Regions from separate parts of the Levilactobacillus yonginensis genome, predicted to be linked through region 2. Evidence: predicted binding sites of a transcription regulator. Region 2 holds the regulator's gene; the other holds the start of a gene.
The links. The regulator Rex, encoded in region 2, represses fermentation and respiration genes when NADH is low (regulators of the CRP and FNR family bind a similar motif). The targets are predictions, from matches to a motif close to TTGTGAANTANTTCACAA.

Region 1: AB3Y94_RS07625 (iron-containing alcohol dehydrogenase) is a predicted target of Rex. The motif match lies at 11,178-11,195, and genes of this name have one in related genera.

The regions. Positions count from the first base shown of each region.
Region 1 is NZ_OZ061549.1:1,587,778-1,602,559, forward strand. Features, by position in the region: gene AB3Y94_RS07560 (phosphoribosyltransferase family protein) at 1-99, opposite strand, end outside; gene AB3Y94_RS07565 (NCS2 family permease) at 106-1,182, opposite strand; gene AB3Y94_RS07570 (hypothetical protein) at 1,433-2,107, opposite strand; gene AB3Y94_RS07575 (MerR family transcriptional regulator) at 2,295-2,717, shown strand; partial or broken gene AB3Y94_RS07580 (MFS transporter) at 2,998-4,258, shown strand; gene AB3Y94_RS07585 (TetR/AcrR family transcriptional regulator) at 4,412-4,978, shown strand; gene AB3Y94_RS07590 (hypothetical protein) at 5,050-5,742, shown strand; gene AB3Y94_RS07595 (NADH-dependent flavin oxidoreductase) at 5,820-7,007, opposite strand; gene AB3Y94_RS07600 (hypothetical protein) at 6,997-7,302, opposite strand; gene AB3Y94_RS07605 (winged helix-turn-helix transcriptional regulator) at 7,377-7,751, opposite strand; gene AB3Y94_RS07610 (cation diffusion facilitator family transporter) at 7,970-8,947, opposite strand; gene AB3Y94_RS07615 (serine hydrolase) at 9,058-10,035, opposite strand; gene AB3Y94_RS07620 (hypothetical protein) at 10,124-10,891, opposite strand; gene AB3Y94_RS07625 (iron-containing alcohol dehydrogenase) at 11,300-12,472, shown strand; gene AB3Y94_RS07630 (GyrI-like domain-containing protein) at 12,608-13,240, opposite strand; gene AB3Y94_RS07635 (GyrI-like domain-containing protein) at 13,259-13,729, opposite strand; gene AB3Y94_RS07640 (helix-turn-helix transcriptional regulator) at 13,810-14,769, shown strand.
Region 2 is NZ_OZ061549.1:992,458-1,007,239, reverse strand. Features, by position in the region: gene AB3Y94_RS04975 (ABC-F family ATP-binding cassette domain-containing protein) at 1-1,457, opposite strand, end outside; gene AB3Y94_RS04970 (redox-sensing transcriptional repressor Rex) at 1,928-2,566, shown strand; gene groES (co-chaperone GroES) at 3,057-3,341, shown strand; gene groL (chaperonin GroEL) at 3,399-5,024, shown strand; gene AB3Y94_RS04955 (APC family permease) at 5,453-7,288, shown strand; gene AB3Y94_RS04950 (LrgB family protein) at 7,480-8,286, opposite strand; gene AB3Y94_RS04945 (CidA/LrgA family protein) at 8,332-8,772, opposite strand; gene AB3Y94_RS04940 (glycosyltransferase family 4 protein) at 9,115-10,212, shown strand; gene AB3Y94_RS04935 (YigZ family protein) at 10,440-11,102, opposite strand; gene AB3Y94_RS04930 (DEAD/DEAH box helicase) at 11,200-12,513, shown strand; gene AB3Y94_RS04925 (hypothetical protein) at 12,519-12,698, opposite strand; gene AB3Y94_RS04920 (ComF family protein) at 12,723-13,190, shown strand; gene raiA (ribosome hibernation-promoting factor, HPF/YfiA family) at 13,329-13,883, shown strand; gene secA (preprotein translocase subunit SecA) at 14,083-14,782, shown strand, end outside.

The DNA.
Region 1 (14,782 bases), 600 kb from region 2:
ACCCAACAACACAAACGAGGCAATAGCCACTTTGTCACTGATTGGAACAATCGGTAACTGTCGCGTTAACGGCCCCACTTTTAGTTCATACGTTTCCATACGCTCCTAGACCCCCAGTCCGATGAGTGGCAGAATAAGCTTCAACGCGGCTCCCGACAACAAACCAGCAAACGGATCAGCCACTGCCGTCACTACGAGGGTGATGGCTGCGACAGTCCCGTCCGCACCATGCAGAGCCGCGGTCGCATTCTCCGGAAAAATCACAACGGTGCCCAAAATAAACAGGAACCCCGCAATGGACGCACTTGGCACGTATTTCCCTAACTTGGGTAACCAGCCAACCGCTAAAATAGCCGCCATGATCAACATCATCATGATTCCGGCAACGACTGGTTCCGGCGCACTGGCCGTCGCGGAGATAATCGCCTCCACCGGTGCCCCACCTAATAGACTGGTTCCCATATCCGCCAACGCCTGCGTTCCCGTTAACAAGTTCAGGTCGACCGGATTGGGTTTCTGCCCCGTCATTTGACCGGTAATCAGGCCGTACGAAATGTTAGCCCCAATGTTCAGACAAGCCAGACTCAATGCTCCCCGAACGACCCGCAAACTGATGGTTGGCTTCGTGAAAATGAAACGCCGTGCTGTCACATGCTCCGGCAAATCAGCGCGGTAATGCTCGATAAATACCGCCGCCAAACTGGAACCGACGACGGAAATCACGATGGTCCATACCAGGTCCTTGGTTACCAGGTAAGTGATAGCGGCCAGACCAACTGATAACCAGCCAGTCAATCGTTCATCCTTTGCCATACCCAACGCAATCTTGGCGAGCATGATACCGACACCGGCCATCATTCCTGCCATAATATTATTCCCCAAGACCGCAACAATCTTAGTCAGCGTTCCCGTGACCCCAATCAGTAACATGATGATTGAGCCACCCAAAATAATGGACGTTCGCTCACGTAGGTTTCGACCCAATTTACCAGTCAGTGCTAACGACTCCGCCTGAAACGACAGCGGTGCCACGGCGCCGAAAGCCCCGTTGACCGCGGAAGCAAAAATAAAAGAAAACATGGTCGGAAAAATGGCAAATCCCAACGACATGGCCATGATTCCCTGTGGAATACCGTTTAAAACAACACCGATGGCTGCTAACAGATCAGCTAACCAATGCATATCCGTTCCCCCCTATGTGTCCACTGCTGTGCCAGTTACTATGTCCATAACCTCAGCCAGCCTCCGACTATCTTCAGAGGCTGGCAACTGCTAAATTCGTATTTATTGCTAATAATACGTGATTTACGGGTGGCTGTCTATCTATTTCACTTATATTTACGAACTATTTATATGAAATTCTTAATTAAATTCGTATATAATTTAGTCACAAAAAAATGTCACCCAACATTGGTCGGGTGACATCATAAATTCAATCCTGATTAGTTGTGGTTGCTAAACGTTGCCGTTCGATAACCGCCAAACGAATAAGTTGCCAGGAGGCTGGTAGGCGCAAAGCACTCACTTGTTGGTGGTTCAACGCCAAGACTTCATGAACCAGACGACGGCTACGTTGCCCACAACTCTCTGGTTCTTGAAATTTAGCCACAGCTATTGGTTCTCGTAACTGTCGCAGCAGACGCCGGAGAACTAGCATTCCTTGCGGTTGAAGCAACTGATGTGCGGTCAACTTAGTTTGCCATAACCAACAGAAAGCTTGCTGAGCTACCGCCAACGCATCGAGGGAATCCGGGGCAACCGTTAGTCCAATCAACGCGGCTGCCGTGCTCACAAGGTCCGCGTGACTCAACGCCGCAACATCCAGTAACAAGTACCAGCTTGCCTGCGTCAGAGCATCCCCCGGTCCTTCATTTGCTAGTGTCATTTGGGAAAGGAGGCGGTCAAACGGCGTTCGTTCCAGTCTTTGGATTACAGCTTCCAAAGTTGCCTGTGGCACAATTTCCATCAGGTCCTCATCGTCATCCAACACCAGCAAATCTCGCTGATCATTTGCCACTAAGGCCCGCACACTATCAGTTGACTCCGATGACCATCGCAACTCTGGCACAAAGTCTGCACCATGTACCTGTACGTTATACTGTTTCACACCGCTCGCCCCCATTTCTTCATTGAGTGTACCGCATTAGGGCGGGTAGAAGGCAACCAATTTATCTACATAATCCCGCTATTTTAACATTTAAAAGTATAAATTATTGCAGTTTAATTCATGAACGCGTAAGATGATTGGTATTACTTAGAGTTAGTCGAACACTAACCGTTTAGGAGGAGACCTGATGTCTTACACTATCCATGAAGTCGCCCAAAAGATGGGAATTTCTACTTATAGTATCCGTTATTACCACGATCACGGCATGTTACCTTACGTACAACGTGACGAAAACAACAACCGGATCTTCAATGACGTTGACCTTGAATGGCTGAACATCATTGTTTGCTTCCGCAAGACCGGGATGCCAGTGGAACGTATCCAACACTACTTGGACCTCGTCCAGGAAGGTGAAGCCACCGTTGCCGAGCGCTACGAAATGGTCAAGGCACAGCAAGAACGCACCTTAACTGAGATTGATGAACTCAAGAAGCACCTGGAAACCATCAACTACAAGGTTGACCACTACGCTGCTATCGTTGAGAATCACGAATCAGACTCTTTTGTTCCATCTAATATTCGCAATCAAACATTAAACCACTCTTCCTAAGATCTATCGATTTTTACTAACATCAAGCAACTAGAATCAACCCCAATGAAAGTCACCCATAACCTCAACGTTATTGGTGACTTTTTTGGTATCAATCTGGCTAGTAATGCGAGTATTCCCATCCTAAATTCGCTTTGGTTGGCTAGTCGAATAGTCGACAACTAACGGCCACGGTCGGGCTATTTTTTACAATTCATTTCTCTTGCACCCCCTTTACTAATTTGTTAATATAATAAGCCTGTGTGGGTATTAAGTTTATTTTTATAAGGGAGGCCTGACCTTGGAGACTTCACTGTTGCCGCATTGGCGGCGCAATATTTATTTATTTTTAACCAGTCAGTTCTTGTCTGGCATTACTAGTATGGTCGTTCAATACGCTATTATCTGGTACCTCACCAAACAGACAGGTTCAGCGACTGTCCTCAGCCTGGCCACGCTGCTTGGCATGTTGCCAATGGCCTTACTCAGTCCGTTCGTTGGCCCCTTCGTCGACCGTCTCAATAAAAAAGGTTTGTTGATTGTCCCCGATATTATTGCTGCAGTTTTTGCGATTATTCTTTCGGTCGTGGGCACGCTTCAGGATACCTTCCCGCTCTGGCTAATTTTTATTTCCTTACTCGTACGGGCCATCGCTCAGACCTTTCAAATGCCAACCATTCAGTCGATTTTACCAACCATGGTGCCAACCGAAGAGTTGACGAAGATCAACGGCCAGCTGGGAATGGTTCAATCCGCCAACATGATCATTGCCCCGGCGTTGGGCGCCTTTCTCTTTGCCATTGTGCCCATTAACTTTTTGATTCTACTCGATGTGATCGGCGCTGCCATTGGAATTGGCCTGTTACTCTTTGTCAGCATTCCCGAACATCCAGTAATTGATGACCCGGTCCACCTTCTGACCGACGCAAAATTTGGTCTGGATAAGCTCAGAAATACATCCGGACTGTGGGCCTTCACGCTGATTGGCGCCGTCTTCACCTTGATGTTTATGCCCGCCGCCAGCCTGTATCCACTGATGACCATGGGCTACTTCCACGGTACAGTAGGGCAAGCTGGTTTGATTGAGGTCGTGTACTCGGTCGGGATGCTAGCCGGTGGGACGATCATTGGCCTTATTCGGCAATTGGCGTAATCGGATGAAGCCCATTCTCTGGTCAATGTTGGCCATGGGACTGACATTTGGGGCTAGTGGCTTTCTGCCAGGCACCCAACACGGTTTTATTTGGTTCGTCATTCTCAACGCCTTGGCCGGAATAGCCACACCATTCTTCAGTACCCTAATGATGGCCATGATTCAGCAAAGTTTTCTTCCGGAACATTTAGGACGCGTCCTGGGAGTAATGAATTCAATCACCAGTATTGCTGGCCCCCTGGGACTCATCTTTGCGGGACCCTTGGCCGACGTCATCGGTGTTGAAAAGTTGTTCACTATCGGCGGTGTGGGCTCCCTGCTCTGTGGTCTCGCAATGCTAATAATGCCAACGGTTCGGCGCTACGATGCTCAGCTACAGGCCACTCAGCTAACCAACACCACTCACTAACTAGGGCATTCGGATTTTAGAAAGGGTTTGGGAGAAAAGTCCCAAACCCTTTTTGTGCGCTTACCCTAAATAATCGAAGCGAGCAACGAATGAATTGACAAAATGAATGAATTGAGATAATATTCATTCGAAAAGAAAAGGAGGTTTCTGGTAGTGGAACCAAAACAGCAGCGCCTATTCATGGCGGCCCATGACCTGTTTATCTCACAAGGTTTCAAACATACCAGTATTGCTGACATTGCCCAGCTAGCTAATGTCGCGGTCGGCACCTTTTATAACTTTTACGACTCCAAGGCCGACATTTTTGTCCAAGTTTATAATCATGAGAATGAACAAATCAAAGCTAAAATTATGAGTCGAATCGACCTGGACGCGCAACCAGCCGACTTGGTCCACACTGTCGTTCAACAAATTTTCCAACTCTCAGACGGTAACCAGATTCTCCAGGAGTGGTTTAACAACGCCAAGCTCAACGCGCTGATTGCACAAACCAATCAAAATGCCGTTGAGGAAAGCCTAGTCTACGCCACACTGATGCGACTGATTGATCGCTGGCTAGAACGGGGCTTAATTAAGGATGGTCTTACCAAGGATCGAATCATCAGTCTGTTTAACACGTTGACCGTCGTGGACTTCCATCAAAGTGAAATTCAAACAGATGACTATTATCAACTACTAAACGACTTAATTGATGGTATCTTGTCAGTCATTTTAAAATAACCCCCAACGGTTATTTTTTTAAATCAAAAATGAATGAATTTACTTTATATTCATTCACCAAGGAGCAGCTCATGAAAAAATTATTACTTAGTATCTTAGTTATGTTCATCGTTCTCGCCATTGTCTTAGGCGGCACCATCATCTGGGCCACAACCCAGCATCAAAGAATTAACGTCAACTCCCTGACCATCACACCACTCAAGACCCAACGACGCTCGTTAACAAACTCGCCCAAGAACGTGAATATCGCCGTTCACACCGCTAAGGTCATCATCAAACGCGGCCAAGTTAACCAACTAACCCTAAATCACGTCACGCCCAATCAATTTGACGTGACCATCAAGGGTAACCAACTGACGTTGCTGCAAAATGCCGCTAACAATCATCACGTTGAGTTGGGTAAGTCGGCCATCATCACCCTCACCGTTGCTGAACCTGCGGCATTTACTGACGTGACTATCCACCAATTTAACGGCACCCTACAGCTCAATGATCTAACTACTCAGCGACTGGCCATCGATCACACAAATGGCACGACCAACGCGAACCACCTCACCGTCACTGCGGGCGGCCACCTCCGCAAGCAAAACGGGGCCACCACGTTGACCCATTTGAAAACGGCCGGTCTACAGGTCAGTGTTAAGACTGGTCAATTTAAATTAAACGGGCATAAACGAGCTGGCAATCACCAACAGGCCAGCCTGCCCGGTACGCACCCACTGACGATTTCAAGTGGCTCTGGGCAAGTCCAGATAACGGACTAATCGACCAAAAAAAGCGTCTAGGAATTCTCGTCCTAGACGCCCACACTACCTAATTTTAGCAATGATTTTATACCAACCTACAGCTTCTTTTCAAACCCTTCCATGGGTGCTGCCTGATTCTGGTAGTCCTCAACCGTAGCGGGGTCATCCGTAAAATGCATGACTGAGTAGAAAGCACCCTTTAGATAATCCTGCATGGCACGCGGAATCTTAAGCGCCGTCATCTCACTCGGTGCTAACTGATAACGAATGCTAGCTTCGTCGCCGACTGCCACCTTTTCTACCCACTCTGGTTCACGAATCATCTCACGACCCATGGCAACCAAATCGGTGCCCATGGCCAAGACGGCGTCCGCATCAACTGGTGTTTCAACTGAACCCACACCAATCAGCGGCTTACGACCAGCCAATTGCTGGACCACCTTCGTCAGAATTGGGTCGTGGTCTGTCTTGTCATTCAAAGACGTCCGCTGAGCTGACCCCATTGACACGTGAACGTAGTCGATAGTCGTTTCCGCTAACATATCCACGAAGGCCAAGCTATCCGCCAAACGAATCCCCGGGGTTTCAATCTCTTCCGGAGAAAAGCGGTAACCCAGCAAAAATGGTCGGTCAGCATTTTCCGCAATAGCAGCATGTGCACTGGCAATGACGGCCTTAGCAAAACTCATCCGAGCCTCGCGGTCACCACCCCACTGGTCTGTCCGCTGATTAGAGTTAGGAGAAAAGAACTGCTGTAACAGGTAAGTGTTGGCCCCATGGAGCTCTACACCATCAAAACCAGCAGCGATGGCCCGACGAGTTGCCGCACCAAAAGCCGCAATGATCTCATCGACTTCATTGGCGGTCAGTGCCCGGGGTTCCTGAGAGTCGGCAGGATAGGCCGCAGCGATGGCACTGGCGCTAACGGGCTGTTCACCCCGCAAAATACTGTCGTTCGACTTTCGACCCGCATGGAATATCTGCAGAATTGCCTTGGTACCATTGCGTTTCATGGCGTGGGCTAACTCGCTCAAGCCAGCAATATCACCATCATCAGCAATCGACAGTTCCCCTTCAAACCCTTTACCGCTGGCAATCACATTAGCCACTTCACCGATAATCAGACCAAGACCGCCGGAACGGGCCCCGTAAAAGGCAATCTCATCGTTCGTGACCCGGCCATTGTAAAAACTAGACATCGTGGTCGTGGGTGACATGACCATGCGGTTCTTTAAGGTTAAACCATTGGCAAACCTGTACGGTTGCATAAAGTTATACGTCATTTGAACTTTCTCCCTTCACTTCTGAACATTTTTGAATGGCACTTAGGACGGGCCGCAGCGTCTCACCGGTAGCGGTCAACGTCCAACAGCGTTGTTTCATGTGAAACATCACGAGTTGGTGGCGTTGAAGTCGAACCAACGCACTAAAATACTGCCATTTTCGTTGCCACGGAACTTCTTGCCACAACGCCAATGACGTCCGCGGTCCCATTGCAAGTACCAGCAACAGGTGCCATTGGGCGGGCTGAGTCACCGTAGCTCGCATCACGTTAAGCCCCGTTATAGTCGATTTCATTTGCCACCTCCTCAACAGAATCTAGCATAACCGTTACCCAGCCATTAAAAAAGAAGGCACTTTAAAGTGCCTCCTCAAGAATTTTGTAAAAGTTGGTTGAAACCTTCGTGGTCGTGAGTGATTTCCATGTCGGGGACTTGATTCGCTCGCTGCTCACCCCACAACGACATCTGTACCAAAATTTCTCCCAGTGAATGGCCCAGCTCAGTCAGGGCATACGTCACTTTAAACGGTGCCCGGTCACCAGAAATCTGACGGGTAATGATACCATCCTGCTCCAGCTCCCGCAACTGTTGGGTCAAGACCTTCTGTGAAATAGCCGGTAACTTCTGGCGAAGATCACAAGTCCGTTGGGGCCGATTGCCTAAGTGGCAGAGCAGTTGGGGTTTCCACTTACCACTGATTACGCCCAACGTTGCTTCAACCCCGTTATTATACGACTTCTTCACGAGAAGACCCCCTTATCTTTTCACCCATTCTAATCGATACTCATCGTTTTGAACAGTAGGTACTTTTTGGTAACCATATCATTCAGCGAAACCGCCATTGGTCAGCTACAACCTGGCAGTTCAATTATCAGCCTTAAATTATTAATAACTGATTGATAACAAAAAAGAGGACCAGACAGCCGTCTGAGTCTCCTCTTTTCATTCAAAAACTTTACCAACTAGCTGCCAGGAATCGTCATGACGTCGGTATCAACAATTCCAAATTGGCAGCGCATCCGTGCCTCAATTTCTTCGCCCAGTTGATAACTATCTCGGACCTCCATGTGAGGATCCACGACAATCACCAAATTCAGCGTAACCACGTTCCCGTTGTAGTGGGCCTTGAGTTCCGCAACCTCCTGAACTGCCTCAAACTCATTAACAGCTTGACGAAACTTATCCTCTACTTCTGGATCAAAGTAATCTGCTAAGTTCAAACTGCTTTCCCGAAAAATCCGCACACCAGCCATTAGAATATAGATCCCCACTAAAATGCTGGCCACGCCATCTAGCCAGCTAACCTTAAACCATAAGGCACCGCCGATGGCTAGCATCGTTCCTAAACTGGTGACCGCATCACTTAAACTATCCTGGGCAGCCGCAGTCAACGCAGCGTTTTGTAATTTCCGACCAGCCCGCTTGTTTAACCACCAAACACCAACCATAATTACGGTCGCAATTCCAGCACCCACTAGGGTAATCGCCTGCGGGACTTCCTGAGTCGCTGGGTTCATCAACCCCCGAACGCCACCATAGATAACGCTAGCCGCAATGGCAATCATAACGATCCCGGTAATCATCGTGAAGACCGTTTCGTAATGAAACCGGGTCAGTTGTAGGCGCTGGCTACCATTGCCGTCTTCTTCAGGCAACGGTTGGCCCATCAAATCATCATCGTGGATATCCCGGGCAATGTAGATTCCAACCAACAGGAGGACCGTCGAAATAATACCAGACAGATTGTTGAAAGCATCTGCTCGCAAGGTTTGCGAATGGCCAATGATTGCTAGATAAAACTCAATCACAGAAATCAGTAGGTAGGCCCCAACGTTTAAATACAAGTGGCACTGAGCTCCGCGAAGCTTCTTTAATTCCTGTTGCTGACGCTTAGCCCACACCACCTGTTCAGCCTGACGATGGGCCTTAATGTCTTTCATCTGTATCCCTTCCTACCCATTAAAATTAAGTGCTAATTTACCCTAACTAACTCCCATTATAGCGGCTTCTGCAGCTAACCGTGGTGAATCTTTCGAATTATCTAAGTCACTTACTTAAAGACCACTGCATCGACCTGTTTGCCCAACTGGTTCATGGCCGCAACCTGTTCGGCCAACGTGCCACCCTGTGACAGGGCTACCACAATAACGGCCCGTTTGCCCTTCACAAAGATTGCTGCATCGTTTTCAACCCCGTAAGTGTCAAACTCACCAGTCTTGTTATAAATCTGTCGATCACTCGGAAGCAGCTTGGGAAGCTTACTGTGATTAGTATTGGCCGCCATCAACTTCAACATCGCCGTATCAGCCGACTTTGAAACCAACTGGTGCTGCCACAATTTCACTAATAATTGCCCCAAGTCACGGGCCGAGGTCATATTATCTTTACCCGCTGCTAACGACTTTTGATCCATCATCTTCCGTTGGAGAACTGTCTGAGTGGCTCCCAGACGTTTAATCTCTTGATTGACGGCGTCAAAGCCACCTACCTTACGAATCACCACGTTGGTGGCCGTATTATCACTCACCGTCATCATATATTTCAAGAGTTCTTGGTTCGTCAACCTGGTTCCGGCCGCCATCCCCTGCAGGCTCCCAGTTCCCCCGACCTTGTCACTATCCTTTAACGTGTACGTGGCCGTTAAATTAAATTTCCCCGTCTGAACCTGTTGATATACGGTAGCTAAGATAAACAGCTTGATATCACTTGCAGCCTTCTGTGACTTAACGTGCCACTGATAGGCTGCGCTCCCAACCGGTTGAACGTAGACGGCATTCTGTCCCTTTAAGCGGCCCATGGTTTGTGCCACGATTTGCTTAAACGGCGATGACTGTTTGGTTTTAACTGGTGTCGCCCGCTGTTTACCGACAGAACTACCCGTTTGTTTGCGAGATGACTGAGCCTTCGTGCTTGACCGAGTCGCCTGATCCACTGACTCCTTGTCGCTATTGCTCGTCTTTTTCTGACAACCACTTATTAAGGCAACAACGGCCAATGCGCTCAGACTCATTAAAACCCATTTCTTCATATGGGACTCCCTTCAATTTGATTAAAAAATACACGGGTAAGTTCTCAATTATTAGAGAGTCCCCCGTGTATCGTTTAATTATTAATCTTTAATAGTGAACCCAAACTTCGTTGACCAGGTCGCCATCGTAGCTCTTACCATCGGTCAGCACGGAATCACCGTCATATGACATGTAGCCATAGTAGGTTTCGTGTTCACCGTTACTCCAAACGACATCAACTTCAACGTTTGCATTGATACTCTTGGTATCGTTAGTGTCTGACGTCACATCATAGGACAGAACGCCTGTCTCACCAGAACTCTTCACCGTGGCGGACCCGTGGAATGCGGACCCGTCATTATTGTTTTGGATCACAGTGCCGTCAGAATTAATGGTCAGACTGGATTGTTGCCGGTCGCCATCATCATCGTTGTAAAAGTAGTAATCCCCAGTGAACTTCCCATAGCTATTGAAGCTATTGTTGGTCGTTGGCGCAGTATTGGACGTCGTTGACCCGCCATTGTTCGTAGCAGCGGTCTTACTACCGGACTGGCTCTTCTTCAACAGGAATTTATCGTTACTCTTCTGCAGGTTGAAGAATTCCGTCTTCAGCGTACCAAAGCCTTTCTTGTTTAAGTCAGCTAGATCAATGGTACTTAACTTTTGGTTGGACTTCTTGTATTTACCATCCGCGTTTAATTCTTGAGCTTCCTTCAAAATGGACTCATCCTTCGCCGTCTTGGCATTGGATGAATTACTTGAACTCGCCTGATCAGCATTCTTAGCTTGATCATTCACGCCAGATGAACATCCAGCTAAACCACCAACGGCCAACAGTGCCACAATTGCAATGAGCCAGTGTTTTCTCACTTTCATGTTGTCTTACCTCCGCATAAAACTTTTCTATGTATAAATGATGTGCCAATAAGTTAATTTTAAGCTATCTAATCAATAACTACAATGGCTAACGCGAAATATAAATCATACGATTAATATTTTTCTTTTCATTAGATGCCGGCCCTAAAAGGGTGTATTTAAGCGCTAATTCGTGCCTGCTCGTGAAATACATCATAATTTTCATAGTCAGGACGGTTAACTTGAAATCAAACGGTTTAATTTCAGCCGTTAACTGAAAAGCCTTAATAGCAAGGCTAGAAACGATTTGTAAATAAATTAACAATCTTTTTAGTAAAGCGGTTGTCAACTGTAAGTATTTCGGCTATAATTACATTGTGAAATTGATACTAATGGTTTTCAAAACTTCTGAAAGAAGGCATTTGCTTTATGGCTGAACGTAGTTATGATTTTCTGATGCCCAGTGTCAACTTTTTTGGCCCTGGCGTTATTAACAAGATTGGTGATCGTGCAAAGACTCTTGGCATGAAGAAGCCCGTCATCGTTACTGATAAGTTCCTTGAAGGTCTTGAAGGCGGTGCCGTTCAACAAACGTTGGCCTCATTAAAGGCCGCCGGTATTGACTACGTTGTTTACAACAACGTTGAACCAAACCCTAAGATCCGTAACATTAAAGAAGTTAAAAAACTTTATGAAGAATCCGGTGCGGACGCCATCATTACCGTTGGTGGAGGCTCTGCCCATGATACTGGTAAAGGTGCCGGGATCATCTTAACTAACGGTGATGACATCACCAAGTTAGCTGGGATCGAAACGCTCGACAAGGCTCTACCACCACTGATCGCCGTGAACACGACTGCCGGGACCGGTTCAGAACTGACCCGTCACGCCGTTATCACGAACGAAGAAACTCACTTGAAGTTCGTGGTTGTTTCATGGCGGAACATTCCGTTGGTTTCCTTCAACGACCCAACCTTGATGCTGGACGTTCCTAAGGGCTTAACTGCCGCTACTGGGATGGACGCCTTTGTTCAATCCATCGAACCCTACGTTTCTGTGGACCACAACCCCATCACCGACTCACAATGTATCGAAGCTATCAAGTTAATTGAAACTTCCTTACGTGAAGCCGTTGCTAACGGTCACAACCTGGATGCCCGGACCAAGATGGTCGAAGCTGAAATGTTAGCCGGAATGGCCTTCAACAACGCCAACTTGGGTTACGTTCACGCCATGGCTCACCAACTCGGTGGCCAATACGACGCTCCTCATGGTGTCTGCTGTGCCCTACTTCTGCCATACGTAGAAGAATACAACATCATTGCTTGCCCAGAACGCTTTGCCGAATTAGCTAAGATCATGGGTGAAAACACGGACGGCTTATCAACCCGCGATGCTGCTGAATTAGCTATCAAAGCCATGAAGCAAATGTCACAAGACGTTGGTATTCCTAAGTCTATCAAGGAAATCGGTGCTAAGCCTGAAGACTTCGAACTGATGGCCGAAAACGCTTTGAAAGACGGTAACGCCTTCTCTAACCCTCGTAAGGGAACGAAAGAAGACATTGTTAAGATCTTCCAAGCTGCTTACGACGCTGAATGATTTTTGCTAACCGAGTAACCTAGATAGCTTTAACAGTCAACCACTGCACCGCTACCCTAGTTGAAACGATTGGTATTACTGAAAAAGCCACCCGGCTGGGTGGCTTTTTCAGTATCGTAATTGACTAACCAATCACTACTTCGTGCCCTGTTCGATGCGGTATCGCAACACCGTTTTCGCTTTTTCCGGTGCCGTGCGCCGTGCATCGGTGAGATAGATTTCTCGGTGCCAATAATCTCCCATCGTGGGGATAACACGATAGTCGCGTTCCCTTAAAACCGCCTGTAACTTCGCAAAGGTTGCAGGTTCATCATCAAACGGACCGTGATGAATGGTCTGTAGGACCAACCCTTCCGCGTACGTTTCCCACTTCACCTGCGACAGCCAAGGATTGTCTTTCTTCTGTCGAACCCGAGCGAGCGCTTGAGCAAAATCATCCGCAGTCAGGCGGTCGGGTTGACGCAGCATAATTTTATACGTCAGTGCTGCCTTGTTGAGAGTGGTTCCCCGTGAGCCATCACTAGTGGACCACACCCCCTCTAACGGATAGACGGTATACGCGTAAGGCTCGCCCAACTCGCCGCGCTTCAGTGCCATCCGCAAATCATACGCAACGGGATAGAGCGCCGCCACGTGCTCACCAAAGGCCGGTTGATTCGGATCTCCCACTCCCGTAATCGTAATGAAATTCAGCTTGGGTAACGTCAATACTTGCGGTTCTTTCGGCAGATACCAAGCTTTTTCAGCCTTACGCCATTCGTGTTTCATCGGTTCAGCCTCCCTAACCTACTTCTCGACTAAAGGAACCAACATCTCACCGTGAACACCATTGGCATCCGTTCCAGTCATGTAAGACGTGTTAGGGCCACCTACGTAGGCGTAATCAGCCAACTGTGGCAGAATTTCACCGAAGGCGGGGCCTTCCAGGGAATTGTAAAGACCCACTTGATCCGCTGCCGTACCGGTGATCACCAGGTATTTCCCGGCAGGAAATTCAATCAGCCGTTGCCCAGCCGCCGCCTGCGTGTCAGCAGCAACCTGTCGACCGGCATAGTAGTGAAACTCACCATTAATAGCTTCGTTGACAGCGAATAGATAGTCATTGATACCAGGCAGCTGGTCCAGCGCGTGGTCGGCGGTAACTTTTTGCCAGAAGTCCTGCTTCTGTTGGCCCATTTCTGGGAACCCGCCCGTTAAGACCGTGTCTAACCCTAAAACCGTGAATGCTGGTTTCGTTTCAATCGTGTAATTTGCCATATTGTCGTGGCCTCCTTAAGATGATAGACTCAGTATACAAATTAATAGTTTCAAAAACTGACACCATTAGGAGGAAATTCATGAATAAAACGGCTCGGGTCAATACAATGATGCGTTATATCAATAACCGCCAATTCTTTACGATTCGTGAACTGATGACCCACTTTCACGTCTCGCGCAGTACGGTAATCCGTGACCTAAATAACATCCAGGAACTCGGCATGCCCTTGACAGCAAATGTCGGCCGCGATGGCGGTTACGCAGTCATGAAGAATCAACTGCTTCCAGCTGTTCAATTCAACAGTGAGGAACTCAAGGCCCTGTTTGTGAGCTTTCTGGCGACCCTGAACACCCAGTTACCCTACCTGCAGAACCGGAATACGCTGACCGAAAAGCTCGTTGCAATTGCCTCCCAAGCCCAGCAAGATGACCTCCTGACGCTGCAAGAGCTTCTAATCTTTAGTCACACTAATCCAGCCAACACCAAACTGACCGAGCTCACCGACTTTGCGCCAGCCATGCTTAAGACCTTACTCAACGCGTGCCTAACCAACCGACAATTACAGTTCCAACTGACAGATACCACTTGCACGATCTGGGTGCGCCACGTATACAGTCGTCAGGATGCTTGGTACGTCGATGCCTGGGACCTGACGACACAACACTTTCGAGAAATCGCCGTGACAGCCATTCAGCACATTACACCCGTTACCCAGGCTCAAACGTTGGATCCCCAAGTGATTGCAGCCGCCATCAAGGCTGCCCGTCCTAAGCCCAACGTTACCTTATCTTTACGCGCCACGGCTATTCAACAGTTCCGCCAACACCCGCATCCTACCGCAGCACTGCAGTTTCTGGATCCTTTTCAACAGACAGCCAAGCTCGAATGCACCGTGGATATTACTCAGCCACAGCAGCTAAGTGACTTCGCCCGGTGGTGCCTCTATCTGGGGCACGAGGCCCAGCTAACAACGGCGCCAACGGTCGTTAAGCAAGCCCTCCGTCAGGAACTCACCACGCAACTAGCTCAGTTGGACTAGCAGTATTTAACCT
Region 2 (14,782 bases):
AACACTTCACGACTATCGATGTCTAAATGGTTCGTTGGTTCGTCCAACATTAAGAAGTTGTCGTGGCGCAGGGCCAGTTTCGTTAAAAGGAGCCGGGCCCGTTCCCCACCACTAAGGCTGTGGACAGATTTGTCGACGTCACTTCCAGTAAAGAGAAAGCTGCCTAGAATCGAACGAATATCGCCCTCCGGTGTAGTGGGATGATCGTCCCAAAGCTCATGCAAAACGGTTTTCTTATCGTGGAGTGTCGCTTGATCTTGGTCGTAGTAGCCGGCATCCACACCGGTACCAAAGATGATTTGGCCCTGAATAGCCGGGATTCGACCGAGAATCGTTTTCAAGAGAGTTGATTTTCCAATCCCGTTGGGACCAACAATGGCAACAGCCTGATGTTTCTTAATATCTAGGTTAACGGGCTGACAGAGAATCTGATCATCGTATCCAACTGCACCATTAACGACGTCCAGGACCACGTTACCACTCTGTCGGTGGGGCTTAAAGGTGAACCGGGCAACTTTTTCGTCACCCTCAGGCTTATCCATCTTGTCCATTTTTTCCAACTGTTTCCGGCGAGCCTGGGCTCGTTTGGTTGTGGAAGCGCGAACGATATTTTTATTCACAAAGTCCTCAAGTTTGCCGATTTCAGCTTGTTGCTTGTCGTATTCCTTCCATTCCTGGCGGAGCCGTTCGGCCTTTGATGAAATGTAATGGGAGTAGTTACCAGGGTAGTGAACCAAGCCCCCGTGTGCCATATCGTAGACGTCGTTGACTACGTGGTCCAGGAAGTACCGGTCATGAGAAACAACCAGGATAGCGCCCGGATACCCCTGCAGGTAGCCTTCCAACCAGGTTAAGGTTTCAACGTCCAAGTGGTTGGTGGGTTCATCGAGGATTAAGAGGTCGGGGCGTTCCAATAGGAGTTTCGCCAGGGCAAGCTGAGTTCGCTGACCACCGGATAGTTCATTGATGGGTTTGTCATAGTATTCCTCACCAAATTCAAATCCATGCAATACGCCGCGAATTTCGGCCTGATAGCCGTAACCATTTTGGTCGCTGAAGTCTTGTTGTAATTGATCATAAGTGGCACTGACCTGTTGAAAGCGTTCTTCGTCCGCAATGACGGTGGGGTCACTCATATCGACTTCTAATTCGTGAATCCGATTTTCCATGGCACGGAGTTTTGCGAAGACGCTCAGCATTTCGTTCCAAACGGTTTTGGTGGAGGCCAGGCCAGCATTTTGTGCTTGATAGCCCATTGTCAGGCCACGCTTGGTGGTGATCTGGCCAACGTCAGGCCGGGTTTCTCCGGCAATCATCTTGAGCAGAGTCGACTTACCCGCGCCGTTACGGCCAACGAGAGCGACTCGACCGTGTTCAGGGACATCCATACTGACATTCTCAAATAAAACGGTGGCACCAAACCGACGCGTCACTTGTTGCACTTGTAATAGAATCACGTTGAACCAACCTCCTTATGTTCGAAAATTCAATTTTAATTTTTTTGGAAGGGATGCCAGCGGGGAATTACCACTGCTGGTAAATTTAATGACGGCTGAAGACTTGAGTCCCTTAATTAGTTATGGCAAGTTTATTAAAGTTAGTGAAGAATTTAGATGTGACAAGTTGAGACTTGATCAAGCGCTTTTTGGTGAGTAATTGCGAACCGTAATCAGCGAGTAAACCGCGATGGGACGCTACCAGCCGTGGGGGCTAAGCACAATGGTTACCAATACAATCTATTTTATCATATTCTGACTCTAGACCGAAATTTGTAAAAAATTGTGAAAAATATTTGCAATTTGTTTCACAAGACGAGTGGTTATGCTATAATCTTTAAGAAAGTTAATTTCACAATCGGATTGTATTTAAAGTGTATGTTGTCATTTACGGAGTGACAACGAGTGCTATTGATTAGGAGGGCCCTCATTTGACAGACCAAAAGATTCCCCGCGCAACAGCTAAACGGTTACCAATTTACTACCGTTACCTGAATATTTTGCTGGACGCGGACAAGACACGTGTTTCATCGACCGAGCTATCAGAGGCCGTTAAAGTTGATTCTGCAACTATTCGGCGTGATTTTTCCTACTTCGGTGCCCTAGGTAAACGAGGTTACGGATATGATGTCGAAAGTTTATTGAAGTTTTTCAAGAAGATCTTGAACCAAGATCGCTTGACCAACGTTGCCTTGATCGGTGTTGGTAACTTGGGTCACGCGTTGTTGAATTTCAACTTTCACCAAGACAGTAATGTTCGGATCAGTGCAGCTTTTGACGTGAATGAAGACATCGCAAACACCATTCAGAGTGGGGTACCGATCTATCCTATGACTGATTTACGAACGCAGCTGGAAGAACAACAGATTGAAGTGGCAATTTTGACCGTGCCATCACCCGTTGCACAAGAGGTAACGAACAACGCCATTGCTGGTGGTATCAAGGGTATCTTGAACTTCACACCACTGCGGATCACGGTGCCAAAAAACATTCGGGTACAAAACGTTGATTTGACCAACGAGTTGCAAACGTTGATCTATTTCTTGGAACATTATAACGATAAAAACTAAGCAACGCGTATTGCAATGCGTCACTTAGGTGAGGGGAAGCCGTGATAAAATCATGGCTTCTTTTTTTGCGTTGACGAAGAATTGAAAGCTTTGAAGGCTAGTCAAACCTGCTGTAGCAATCGTGCTAGCACCTAAATTAGGAAACGGAGTGGGTCATTTAATCAGCTATGGTGGCATAGGCCCCATAACAGGCGGAATCTCTGATCGTCGTAGTGCGAAGAGATTTGGTCGTAGCAATGTTGCTAATGCTGGGCTGACACCAGTAGTTTATTTTTCAGCCTTCAGCCCCAAACAAAGGTCAACGGCTATCAAATATTTAATTTTTCGCGAGCTTTCATGGGTGCTAAGGCATTTCCGGAAACGGTTGCAAAATAGTTTGTCAAATTCCTTGATTTTTAGCGAAAAAAACCATATATTAGATATTGTGATTAGCACTTATGTTAGTCAAGTGCTAACAGTGCTAAAAAGTAAGTTTATTGGAGGGATTCAAGTGTTAAAACCATTAGGAGACCGCGTCATTTTGGATCAACCACAAGAAGAAGAAACCACGGTTGGTGGCATTGTTTTGGCAAGTAATGCGCAGGAAAAGCCTTCAACGGCAAACGTTGTTGCTGTTGGTGATGGCCGTGTGTTAGACAATGGCGATAAGGTAGCCCCAACTGTTAAAGTTGGCGACAAGGTATTGTTCGACAAGTATGCCGGCACGGAAGTTAAGTACCAAGACTCGACGTACCTTGTTTTACACGAAAAGGACTTAGTTGCAGTTGTTGACTAACCTTTCCCACTGATACAGAGCGTAATTAAAAAATTTAGTATGAGGTGAATTAGAATAATGGCTAAAGAATTAAAGTTCTCTGAAGACGCACGTAGCAAGATGCTTGCTGGTGTAGATAAGTTGGCGAACACCGTTAAGACCACCTTAGGACCTAAGGGTCGTAACGTTGTTTTGGAACAAAGCTACGGTAACCCAACCATCACTAACGATGGTGTGACGATTGCTAAGTCCATTGAATTAGACGACCATTTCGAAAACATGGGTGCCAAATTGGTTTCCGAAGTTGCTTCCAAGACCAACGATATCGCTGGTGATGGGACTACGACTGCGACTGTTTTGACGCAAGCCATCGTTAACGAAGGTATGAAGAACGTCACTGCTGGTGCCAACCCTGTTGGTATCCGTCGTGGGATTGAAAAGGCAACAAACGCTGCCGTTGAATCTCTGCACAAGATGTCTATCGACGTTAAAACGAAGGAAGATATCGCCCAAATCGCTTCTATTTCTTCAGCAAGCAAGGAAACTGGTTCCTTAATTGCTGACGCTATGGAAAAGGTTGGGAACGATGGGGTTATTACGATTGAAGAATCCCGTGGTGTTGATACCAGCTTAGACGTTGTTGAAGGGATGCAGTTTGATCGTGGGTACATGTCACAATACATGGTTACCGACAACGATAAGATGGAAGCTAACCTCGACAACCCATACATCTTGATTACTGACAAGAAGATTGCCAACATTCAAGATATCTTGCCTGTTTTACAAGCCGTTGTTGAACAAAGTCGTTCACTCTTGATCATCGCCGATGACATCACTGGTGAAGCTTTGCCTACGTTGGTTCTGAACAAGATGCGGGGAACGTTCAACGTCGTTGCTGCTAAGGCTCCTGGCTTTGGTGACCGTCGTAAGGCAACCTTGCAAGATATCGCTATCCTGACTGGTGGGACTGTCATCACCGATGACCTGGGTCTTAACTTGAAGGACACAACCATTGACCAATTAGGTCAAGCTCAAAAGGTTAACGTTACCAAGGACTCAACGACTATCGTTGAAGGTGCTGGTTCTAAGGATCAAATCGCTGAACGAGTTGCTGAAATCAAGGGTCAGATCGATGAAACCTCTTCTGACTTTGACAAGGACAAGCTCAAGGAACGTTTGGCTAAGTTAGCCGGCGGGGTTGCTGTTGTTCGTGTTGGTGCCGCAACTGAAACGGAATTGAAGGAACGGAAGTACCGGATTGAAGATGCTTTGAACGCTACCCGTGCCGCCGTTGAAGAAGGCTTTGTTGCTGGTGGTGGTACTGCCTTGATCAATGTTATTGGAGACGTTGCGAAGGTTGAAGCCGAAGGTGACGAGTTAACTGGTGTTAACATTGTTCTGCGTGCCTTGGAAGAACCAGTTCGTCAAATCGCTCAAAACGCTGGGGTCGAAGGCTCCGTTGTGGTTGAACATTTGAAGGGCGAAAAGCCAGGCGTTGGGTACAACGCTGCTGATAACAAGTACGAAGACATGGTTAAGGCTGGTATTACCGACCCAACCAAGGTTACCCGTTCTGCTCTGCAAAACGCTGCCTCCGTTTCCGCATTGTTGTTGACGACTGAAGCTGTGGTTGCTGAAAAGCCAGAAGACCATCCAGCACCAGCTGCACCAGCTGCTAACCCAGGTATGGGCGGCATGATGTAAGCTTCATCAATTTATTGATAATGAAGGCGTCGATCCGTTGTGGGTCGGCGTTTTTTGTATTGGCGTACCGATGATGCGTTTGGTAGCCACCTCTTTCAGCGACATGGCAGGGGAGCGTCTTTATCTGGTAACGTCACGATACGTGTGGTGAACTTTCGTGAGGAAGTGAGTGGATAAAGTGCTGTTAAATCAATCTTTAGGGGCAGCAATAAATCAAAGTAAAAAACAACCCTTTATTTCTCTCACGCTTTGCCGGATAATGGAAAAGTTCGGTTGCCAAATATTCGGTTGCGAAGTCAGAGATTTGTGGTAATGTTTAGCTAGTTGTAGTAGAATTACGTCTGCATTCGAACTTGAATTAAATCAAGCAATTATACGGCGGGTGAATGCCCGTTTTCATTATTTATGGAGATAAGGAGTAAATAGTCATGTGGCGTTATTTAAAGCGGGTTTTAATTGGAAAACCCCTCAAGACCATGGACGAAGGCGGTCAGGCACTAACCAAGTTTAAAGCACTGGCTCTCTTGTCGTCTGATGCGTTATCTTCCGTGGCTTATGGTACTGAGCAAATCACCACAGTCCTAATTACCTTGTCAGCGGCTGCATTGATGTACCAATTGTGGGTTGCTGCACTGGTCTTAGTTCTGTTATTTGCGATTACGCTTTCTTACCAGCAAATTATTCATGCCTACCCATCTGGTGGGGGCGCCTACGTTGTAGCTAGTACGAACTGGGGACAATCGGCGGGATTGATTGCCGGTGGTTCGCTGCTCGTTGACTACATGTTGACCGTGGCGGTTTCCACGACTTCTGGGACTGAAGCGATTACGTCGGCAATTCCGGCGCTATATCCGTATTCTGTATGGGTATCAGTCTTAATTGTGATTGGTATTATGTTGTTGAACTTACGGGGGATGCGTGAATCGGCAGCGTTTCTAACGGTTCCCGTTTACCTCTTCATTCTGATGATCATTGTGATGATTGGGGTTGGGTTCTACAACATTGTGACGGGTAATATCACGTATCACGCGGCGGCCTCGTTTAACGGTCCCGTCCAAGGCATGACGCTGTTGCTGTTCTTCCGAGCCTTCTCGTCTGGGTCTTCTTCCCTGACGGGGGTGGAAGCCATCAGTAACGCTGTGCCCAACTTCAAGGAACCGAAGCGGCACAATGCTGCGGCGACCTTAGCCATTATGGCGGGTATCTTGGCCATCTTCTTCGCTGGGATTACGTTCTTGAGTTACTATATGGGAATTCGCCCACAAAGTAACCAAACCGTCTTGTCTCAAATTGGGACCGGGGTCTTCGGGCACGGGGTCTTCTATTACATCCTTCAGTTGTCCACTGCGATGATCTTGGCAGTGGCAGCCAACACCGGGTTCTCAGCCTTTCCAATCTTGGCTTACAACCTGGCTAAGGATAAGTTCTTACCCCACGCCTACCTGGACAGAGGGGATCGGTTGGGTTACTCTAACGGAATTATTTCTTTGGCCGTTGGGGCTATCGTTCTGATCTTTATTTTCCATGGGCAAACGACCTTACTGATTCCACTGTATGCGGTTGGGGTTTTCGTACCATTCACGTTGTCACAATCAGGAATGATTATTCACTGGTTTAGAACACGTGAGGGATTCTGGCTGGGTAAGGCCTTTATCAACTTAATTGGGGCTCTCATTTCTCTGGTCCTCGTGATCTTCTTACTGTTCTTGCACTTCGGTAATGTTTGGCCATATTTGATCATCATGCCATTGATCCTGCTGTTGTTCTACCGAATCAATCAGCATTATCACAATGTGGCTAAGCAATTGCGGGTTGCTGCTAAGGAAAAGGCGGACATCCATCAATACGATGGGGCAACGGTCATTGTCCTGGTCAGCAACATCACGCGGGTAACGTCTGGTGCCATTAATTATGCACAGTCCATTGGGGACTACGTCATTGCGATGCACGTGTCTTTCGATGAAAACCCTGAGAAGGAGCATAAGACGGCTCAAGAATTCAAAGAGGAGTTCCCAGACATACGGTTTGTGGATATCCATTCCTCCTACCGGTCGATTGCGACGCCAACGTTGCGGTTCTGTGATGTGATTGCGAAGCGGGCGGCGGAGCGGAACTTTACGACTACGGTCCTGGTTCCCCAATTCGTTCCTCGGCATCCTTGGCAAAACGTTTTGCATAACCAAACGGCGTTACGACTACGGACGATTTTGAACTCGCGGGAAAATATCATTGTCTCGACGTATAATTATCATTTGAAAGAGTAGTTGTCGAACTGAGCTGCTAATTAACCAGTCAATCGACACTGATAAAAAGACATTGGGACCTCGTCTCGATGTCTTTTTTTGTTGTTGGAAATTGAGGTGGCCTTATTTGGAAAATGACTGGACACATTCCTCATAAGATAAATAAAAAAAGGTCCTCCCGGCTTGGGAGAACCTTGAGAAGTTGCTGATCTTTAGCGTAGGCCAACCAGTGAAGCAAACTGTGGAACCACCAGGTCGACGACGATTGAGATAACGACGACGGCGATGGAGGCCATGGACCCTTGAATAGATCCCAGTTGTAAGGCTTTGGCTGAACCCACCGTCTTCCCAGCGGTCCCTAATCCTAACCCGGCACCGATGGGGTCGTTGTTGATCCGGAAGACTTTTACCAGCCAGTCACCTAACGCGTAGATGATAACGGCGTTTAGGATACAAACCATGGCAGTAATGGCTGGGTTCCCACCGATAGCTGCCGCAATTGGCATTGCAATGGCCGTGGTGGCCCCGGTAGGTAGTAATGAAGCCAACGTCCCCTTAGACAGTCCAAAGAGCTTACCAGCCTCGTAGATGATGAATAACGAGATGATCAGTCCAACGACCAGTGAGAGGACAATTTCTAACCAGAAACGCTTAACGATGTCATTCCGTCGGTACAGAGGAATGGCAAAGGCGATGGTTGCTGGGTTTAAGAACCAGAAGATGATATTTCCTCCAGGAAGGTAGGCCGATTTGTAAAAGGTGGCAGTGTCCGTGCCAAATGCTTTGGCCAGGAGGAAGAGAATAAAGATTCCTAATACCATTCCCACAAATAGGGGTTGGAAGATAAAGAATCCCTTACTAATCTTGAAAAGCCATTGGCCGATTAAGAAGACGACCAACGTGAGAAAAATCCCAAAAACAGCGTTACCCGCAGAGGCACCCGTGGCCGTTTTACTTAGGCCATCGCCTAGCCACTTGCCCCAAACCGCCATCTCGGCGGCAACATTTAAGCTGATCATAATTCTCCATCCTTTTCTGTTGAGTGTTAATCGTTGTCAGGCAAATTATTGGTCGATATCGGTATTTCCGTGGAAGACGTGCTTCCGAATCCAAATAAATCCGGCCGTGGTGTAGGCAATGACGACCAGCATCACAATTGTGGCAATGATGACCACGATGATGATCTTAACGCCTTCAGCTTGCAGTACCTTTAGACTGGCAGCCAGCTGAATTCCTGAGGGAACGAACAGAAAGGCAATTAAACTGATTAAGAAGTCCCCAAACTTCTCAACATTCCGGAGCTTTACGATGTGGGTGGCTAGTAGGACGTAGAGGAGAATCAGTCCGACCACTGGCGTAGGCACCGGAAAACTAGCAGGAAACAGAGGGGAAATAAGGCTGGAAACGAACAGAATAGCAGCGAAGATACCCATTTGAATCAAGATGGGAGAAGCTTGTTCCTTTTCAGGAGCTTCTGCTGATGAAACTTTTTTATTAGCAGCCATTGAAAACTCTCCTTTCAATTGATGACCTGGTTGCACGACAATCCCCAAAATTTAGAGGGCAAACCTGTTCTGAATTGAATGCATAATTGTATTATATGGGGTGTAAGCGCTTAAAACAAGCGTAAATATCGTATTCACTATACGTTTATAAGTATTAATTATTATCCGTGTGATAAATCACAAATGTCGTTATTGTAGACTGGCGCCCAGTGGTGATGGGGAGACCAAAGTTGCGGCATTTTTCACAAAAAACTTTTTTTACAAACTAAATGGTGGTTGTGTTTAATTTACGAGATTTGTATAATTAGCAAAAGAACCATTAGGAAAGAATGAGGACACTTTATGAAATTTGAGATTATTGTTAGCTTGTTTGCTACCATGATTATCTCCGCGGTCCTAACCCCGTTTGTACGCCGCTTTGCGTTTCAAATTGGTGCGGTGGATAAACCAAATCAACGCCGGGTCAACAAGGTTCCCATGCCGACGTTGGGCGGCTTAGCTATCTTTATTGCATTTACGTTTTCAACGATGTTTTTGTTGCGAGATCAAATGCCGACGCAACAGTTGTGGGGGCTGTTCGGTGGTGAGTGTATCATCGTTGCCGGTGGGATGATCGACGATGTCTTCGAGCTAAAGCCACGGCAAAAGGTGATGTTTCAGCTGTTAGCAGCCATTGAAGTTTACTTCGTGGCGGGTATCCGAATGCGATATTTAACGTTACCCTTTGTGGGTGCCTGGCACTTTGGCTGGTTATCGTTACCCATTACGTTGTTGTGGATCGTTGCCATCGTGAACGCTATCAACCTGATTGATGGGTTAGACGGATTGGCGACGGGGGTCTCGATCATTGCATTAACGACGACTGGAATTACCGGGCTGTTCTTCTTGAACGTGGCCAATACCTGGGTGGCTATCATGATTTTTGCGTTAGTTGCTGCCATGGTAGGTTTCCTGCCGTACAACTTTTTCCCAGCCCGAATTTACCTGGGAGATACTGGGGCGCAATTCATTGGATTTATGATTGCCTGTTTCTCCCTGTATGGTTTGAAGAATGTGACCTTCATTTCTGTGATTATTCCGGTTATTATTTTGGGGGTACCTATCACGGATACGGTGTATGCTATGATTCGTCGAATTTTGAATCGGCAGCCTATTTCTCACGCAGATAAGCACCATTTGCATCATCGCTTGATGCAATTGGGATTGACGCACAGACAGACGGTTCTAGTAATTTACGGGATTGCGTTAATTTTCTCGTTTATTTCACTGCTGTATCCGTTGTCCACGATTTGGGGGTCCGTGTTGTTGACCATTGCGATTCTGATTGGTTTGGAGCTGTTCGTTGAGGCCATCGGATTAGTAGGGTCAGACCGGCAGCCACTCTTACACTGGATCAACCGGGTCGTTAAGAAGTTAACGTCGAAGAATTCGGAAAGATAGGGGTAAGAGTGTGATATGAGGCGATTAGCTAGTGGGTACTAACGTCGTGCACCGAATAGTCCTAATCCTGGATTGTTTGGCGCTCGGGGTTAAGCGGAGCTAGCTGCCTCATGGCGCACGTTTTCGCCACATAAAATTCATCAGCCAAAAGAGGAGCCAGGGGGAAAATCCCCGAGGCTCCTTTTTACGTGGAATCACATCGCAATAGCCCAAGTGTTCAAGTAAGGTTAGTCATTCGATCGGCTGCTGGCGTTGATTTCGACTGGGACCTCGTTGTAGGCAATGTCGCCCAGGTCCACGGTTAGCCGGTCACTCAGCAGGTTGGTGATGGCTGTTTGTATGGTGGTCACGGCGTCCAAATCAACGGAAATGGTGATTGAAACTGCCGCCGTGTACGTGGTGTCCGTGATACTGATCTGATTTTCAGTGAGGTAGTGATTGAGACGGTCGTAGTTGGGATAGTCCACGGTAATTGTCATGGCTTGCTGCCGGACGAGTTTAACCACGCCGACCGCCTCGATTCCAGTGGAGGTAGCATTACTATATGCCCGAATCAGGCCACCAGCGCCCAGCTTAATACCGCCAAAGTAACGGGTGACCACGCCAATGACGTTGTGCAGATGGTTACGTTGGAGCACCGTGAGGATGGGAACTCCGGCGGTACCAGAAGGCTCGCCGTTGTCGCTTTCTCGTTGGATCTCGTCGTGTTCACCGACCATATAGGCCCAACAATGATGGGTTGCTTTCGGTTCACGCGCGGTTATTGCGGCAATGAAGGCCTTAGCTTCATCTTCGCTGGATACACGACCGAGGTCGGCAATGAACCGTGATTTTTTAATTTCAAGTTCGTGATTACCGCTTGCTTGAATGGTTAAGTAGTCAGTTTCCATTAGCAGACACCTTTCTTCTAAATAAAGTTAGTTTTAAAAAAATTAGGGACGCCCTTCGCGTAGTTAAACAGTAAAGGCCGGAAGGGGAGAATTTTTCTTGGATAATGATGAGCAATTCTTTGGTCGGTGGGTCCCGTCTATGAGGTTACCACTGGGACCGATGACCAACTGTGAGGCAATTGAGCAGAGCCGTGGTTCAGCACGATGTACCCGCTGTGGTAATTGGCTACCGGTAACTGATCAGTTACCGAACGGGGCACTGTACTGTCGGCAATGCCTACAGTTGGGGCGTTTGACCACGCACCATAAATTATACACTATTCCGGAACCTAATCGGTTTTCACTGATGACAGAATCGCCATTGACCTGGCCAGGAACGCTTAAACCACAGCAGATGGTGGCAGCAACGGCTGTGCGTGAATTGGCGGCGGCCCGGCGGAACCAATTGTTGTGGGCGGTCACTGGTGCTGGCAAGACGGAAATCCTGTATCCGGCACTAGCCTGGGCACTGCAGCAAGGCTGGCGCGTCGCCTGGGCATCGCCACGGGTGGACGTTTGCTTGGAATTGGCGCCACGGCTAGCCCGGGCCTTTGCCGGTGTGTCTCAGGCGGTTTTGCATGGGAAACAGGAACGTCCCTATACTTATCGGCAGCTGACAATTTGTACCACGCACCAACTTCTGCGTTTTCATGCGGCGTTTGACTGGTTAATTGTGGATGAGGTCGATGCTTTTCCACTCACCACGAGTCCAATGTTACAGCGAGCCGTGAAACAGGCTCAGAAAGCTAGTGGAAGTCACATTTTTTTGACGGCAACCCCAGATTCTCATTTGCAAAGGTTAGTGGCACAACGAAAGATTAGTGTGACTTATGTGCCCTTACGATATCACGGTTACCTGCTCCCACAGATGATGGTTCATCTGAGCTGGCAATGGCGGCAACACTTGCTGAAGGGGCGGCTCCCGGGTCAGCTCGTTCGTCAATTACGGGGGTATCAGCGCATGGGGCAACGTTTTCTCCTATTTGTTCCCCATGTGGCAGACTTAGCACCAGTTGTGGCAGCCTTGGCTCGGGCCAGAATTGTTGGTGGGGCGACAGTCCACGCTGCTGATTCAGAGAGAACCGAAAAAGTTCAGGCGATGCGTGATGAGCGTTGTCAGTTTTTAGTGACGACCACTATCCTTGAACGAGGAGTGACGTTTTCCAACGTAGCCGTGGTGATTCTGGGCGGGGATGATGCGGTCTTTTCAACAGCGGCCTTAGTCCAGATTGCAGGTCGAGCGGGACGCCATGCCGCCCATCCCCGGGGCGAAGTGACGTGTTATTGTCAGAGCCAGTCGCGGACAATTCAGCGAGCACGTGCCATGATCAGCCACTTAAATCGGCAAGGACGCCAGCAGGGGGGCCGATGATGGCCCTATGTGTGTGGTGTAATGGTGATATTCCCCAGACGGTAACTCTGACCCAAATACTCAGTTGGGGACCATTTCCGGTCCAAGAAGTCTGTCAGGCTTGTCGGGGGCGACTCACACGGATCACTGGTAGTTGTTGTTGTCCACGGTGTGGTCGTCAGCAGCACGATAGCACTATTTGCCATGATTGTGAGCGCTGGGATGATAGCGTGGTTAATCGGGCACTGTTTCAGTACGATGCGGGTTTTAAGGCGTACATGCAACAGTACAAGTTTCAGGGAGACTATGCGTTACGTATTGTGTTGCAAGCAGCGTTGGCCCAGTCTTTGCGACGAGCTGTGTACGATGTGTTAGTTCCCATTCCGGTGGATTTAGCGACCTGGCAGACCCGCGGTTTTAATCAGGTGACGGGGTGGCTGACTGATCAACCATTTTTCCAAGCTCTAGAGGTGGTTGCTGAGCACAAGGAACGTCCCCAATCTGCCAAAACGCGGGCAGAGCGATTGGTCACGCCCCAGCCATTTTCGTTAGCTCCGAACGCGGGCAAGCTGCTTCGGGACCAACGTGTTTTACTCTTGGATGATGTCTACACGACGGGGCGGACAATTCGGCATGCCATTGATCAAATTAATTTGAGCGGTGCGAAAGCGGTTACTAGCTTGACTTTAGCGCGTTAAATTGTGATTATTTTACTTAGATTAATTGTTTATGAGAGGGCTTTCTATTATAATAAATGTAAGCAAAGCATATTAGAAGAGTGGTCCTTCTAATGCTAAGCAAGCCAAGTATCTCTTGGCTGAAGGGAGAGAAGTTTTATGCTCACATTTAATATTCGTGGTGAAAACATCGAAGTTACTGACGCAATACGGGATTACGTTGAAAAGCGTATCAGCAAGTTGGAGAAATATTTCGACAACAACGTTGAGGCAATTGCGCATATCAACCTGAAGGTCTACCAAAACAAGACAGCGAAGGTTGAAGTAACAATCCCACTCCCATACTTGACATTACGGGCAGAGGAAACCTCTCCGGACTTATATGCAAGTGTTGACCTGGTTACGGACAAGCTGGAACGTCAGATCCGCAAGTACAAGACTAAGGTAAACCGTAAGTCCCGGGAAAAAGGTTACAAAAACCTCGACTTCTCAGCTGAAACGCCTGACGCCGATTCCGACGACAAAGGTGAGTTAGAAGTTGTCCGGACCAAGCGGGTTTCTTTGAAGCCAATGGATAATGAAGAGGCCGTTCTGCAAATGGACATGTTAGGCCACGACTTCTTTATCTACGAAGATGCTGAAACCAATGGTATCAGCATCGTCTACCGCCGGAATGACGGTCGGTATGGTTTGATTGAAGCCGACGACGAGTAATGTTAAATCAACTAACGAAGCACTGCTACCCTGCAGTGCTTTTTTAGTTATAATTCGAAGAAGAAAGCGGTTACCATTGCGTTGACCACGTCTTAAAGTTTCATCTTGGGTTGGTTAGTGGTAAAATGTAGGTTGATTTATTGTAAATAAATGGGTAACTTTAAATAGACTTATTAAATGTACTGAAGGGAATTCTCACATGCCAAATATTTTGAAACGATGGGTCGAAAGTGATCGCCGGACTTTACGACGCCTCAGTAAATTAGCGGACCAAGTTGGTTCTTACGCTGATGAATATGAACAACTTTCAGACGATGATCTGAAGGCGAAAACGCCAGAGTTCAAGCAGCGCTACCAAGACGGCGAAACTTTAGACGACTTACTGCCTGAAGCCTTTGCTGCAATTCGTGAGGGCGCACGGCGGGTCCTCGGTCTCTATCCATTCCACGTGCAAATCATGGGGGGAATTGTGCTTCACGAAGGAAATATCTCCGAAATGAAGACCGGTGAAGGGAAGACCTTGACTGCCACGATGCCTGTCTACCTAAATGCTATTGCTGGCAAAGGGGTTCACGTTGTTACGGTTAACGAATACTTATCTGCTCGTGATGCTACCGAAATGGGTGAATTGTATTCTTGGATGGGCTTAACGGTTGGCTTAAACTCCGCTGAAAAGTCACCAGAAGAGAAGCGAGAAGCCTACAATGCCGATATCACTTATTCAACCAACGGGGAAATCGGGTTCGATTACCTGCGTGATAACATGGTCGTCTACAAAGAAGACATGGTACAGCGTCCACTGAATTTCGCGATTGTCGATGAAGTTGACTCCATCCTGATCGATGAAGCGCGGACGCCATTGATTATTTCTGGCCAATCCGAGGGAACGAGTGCTCTTT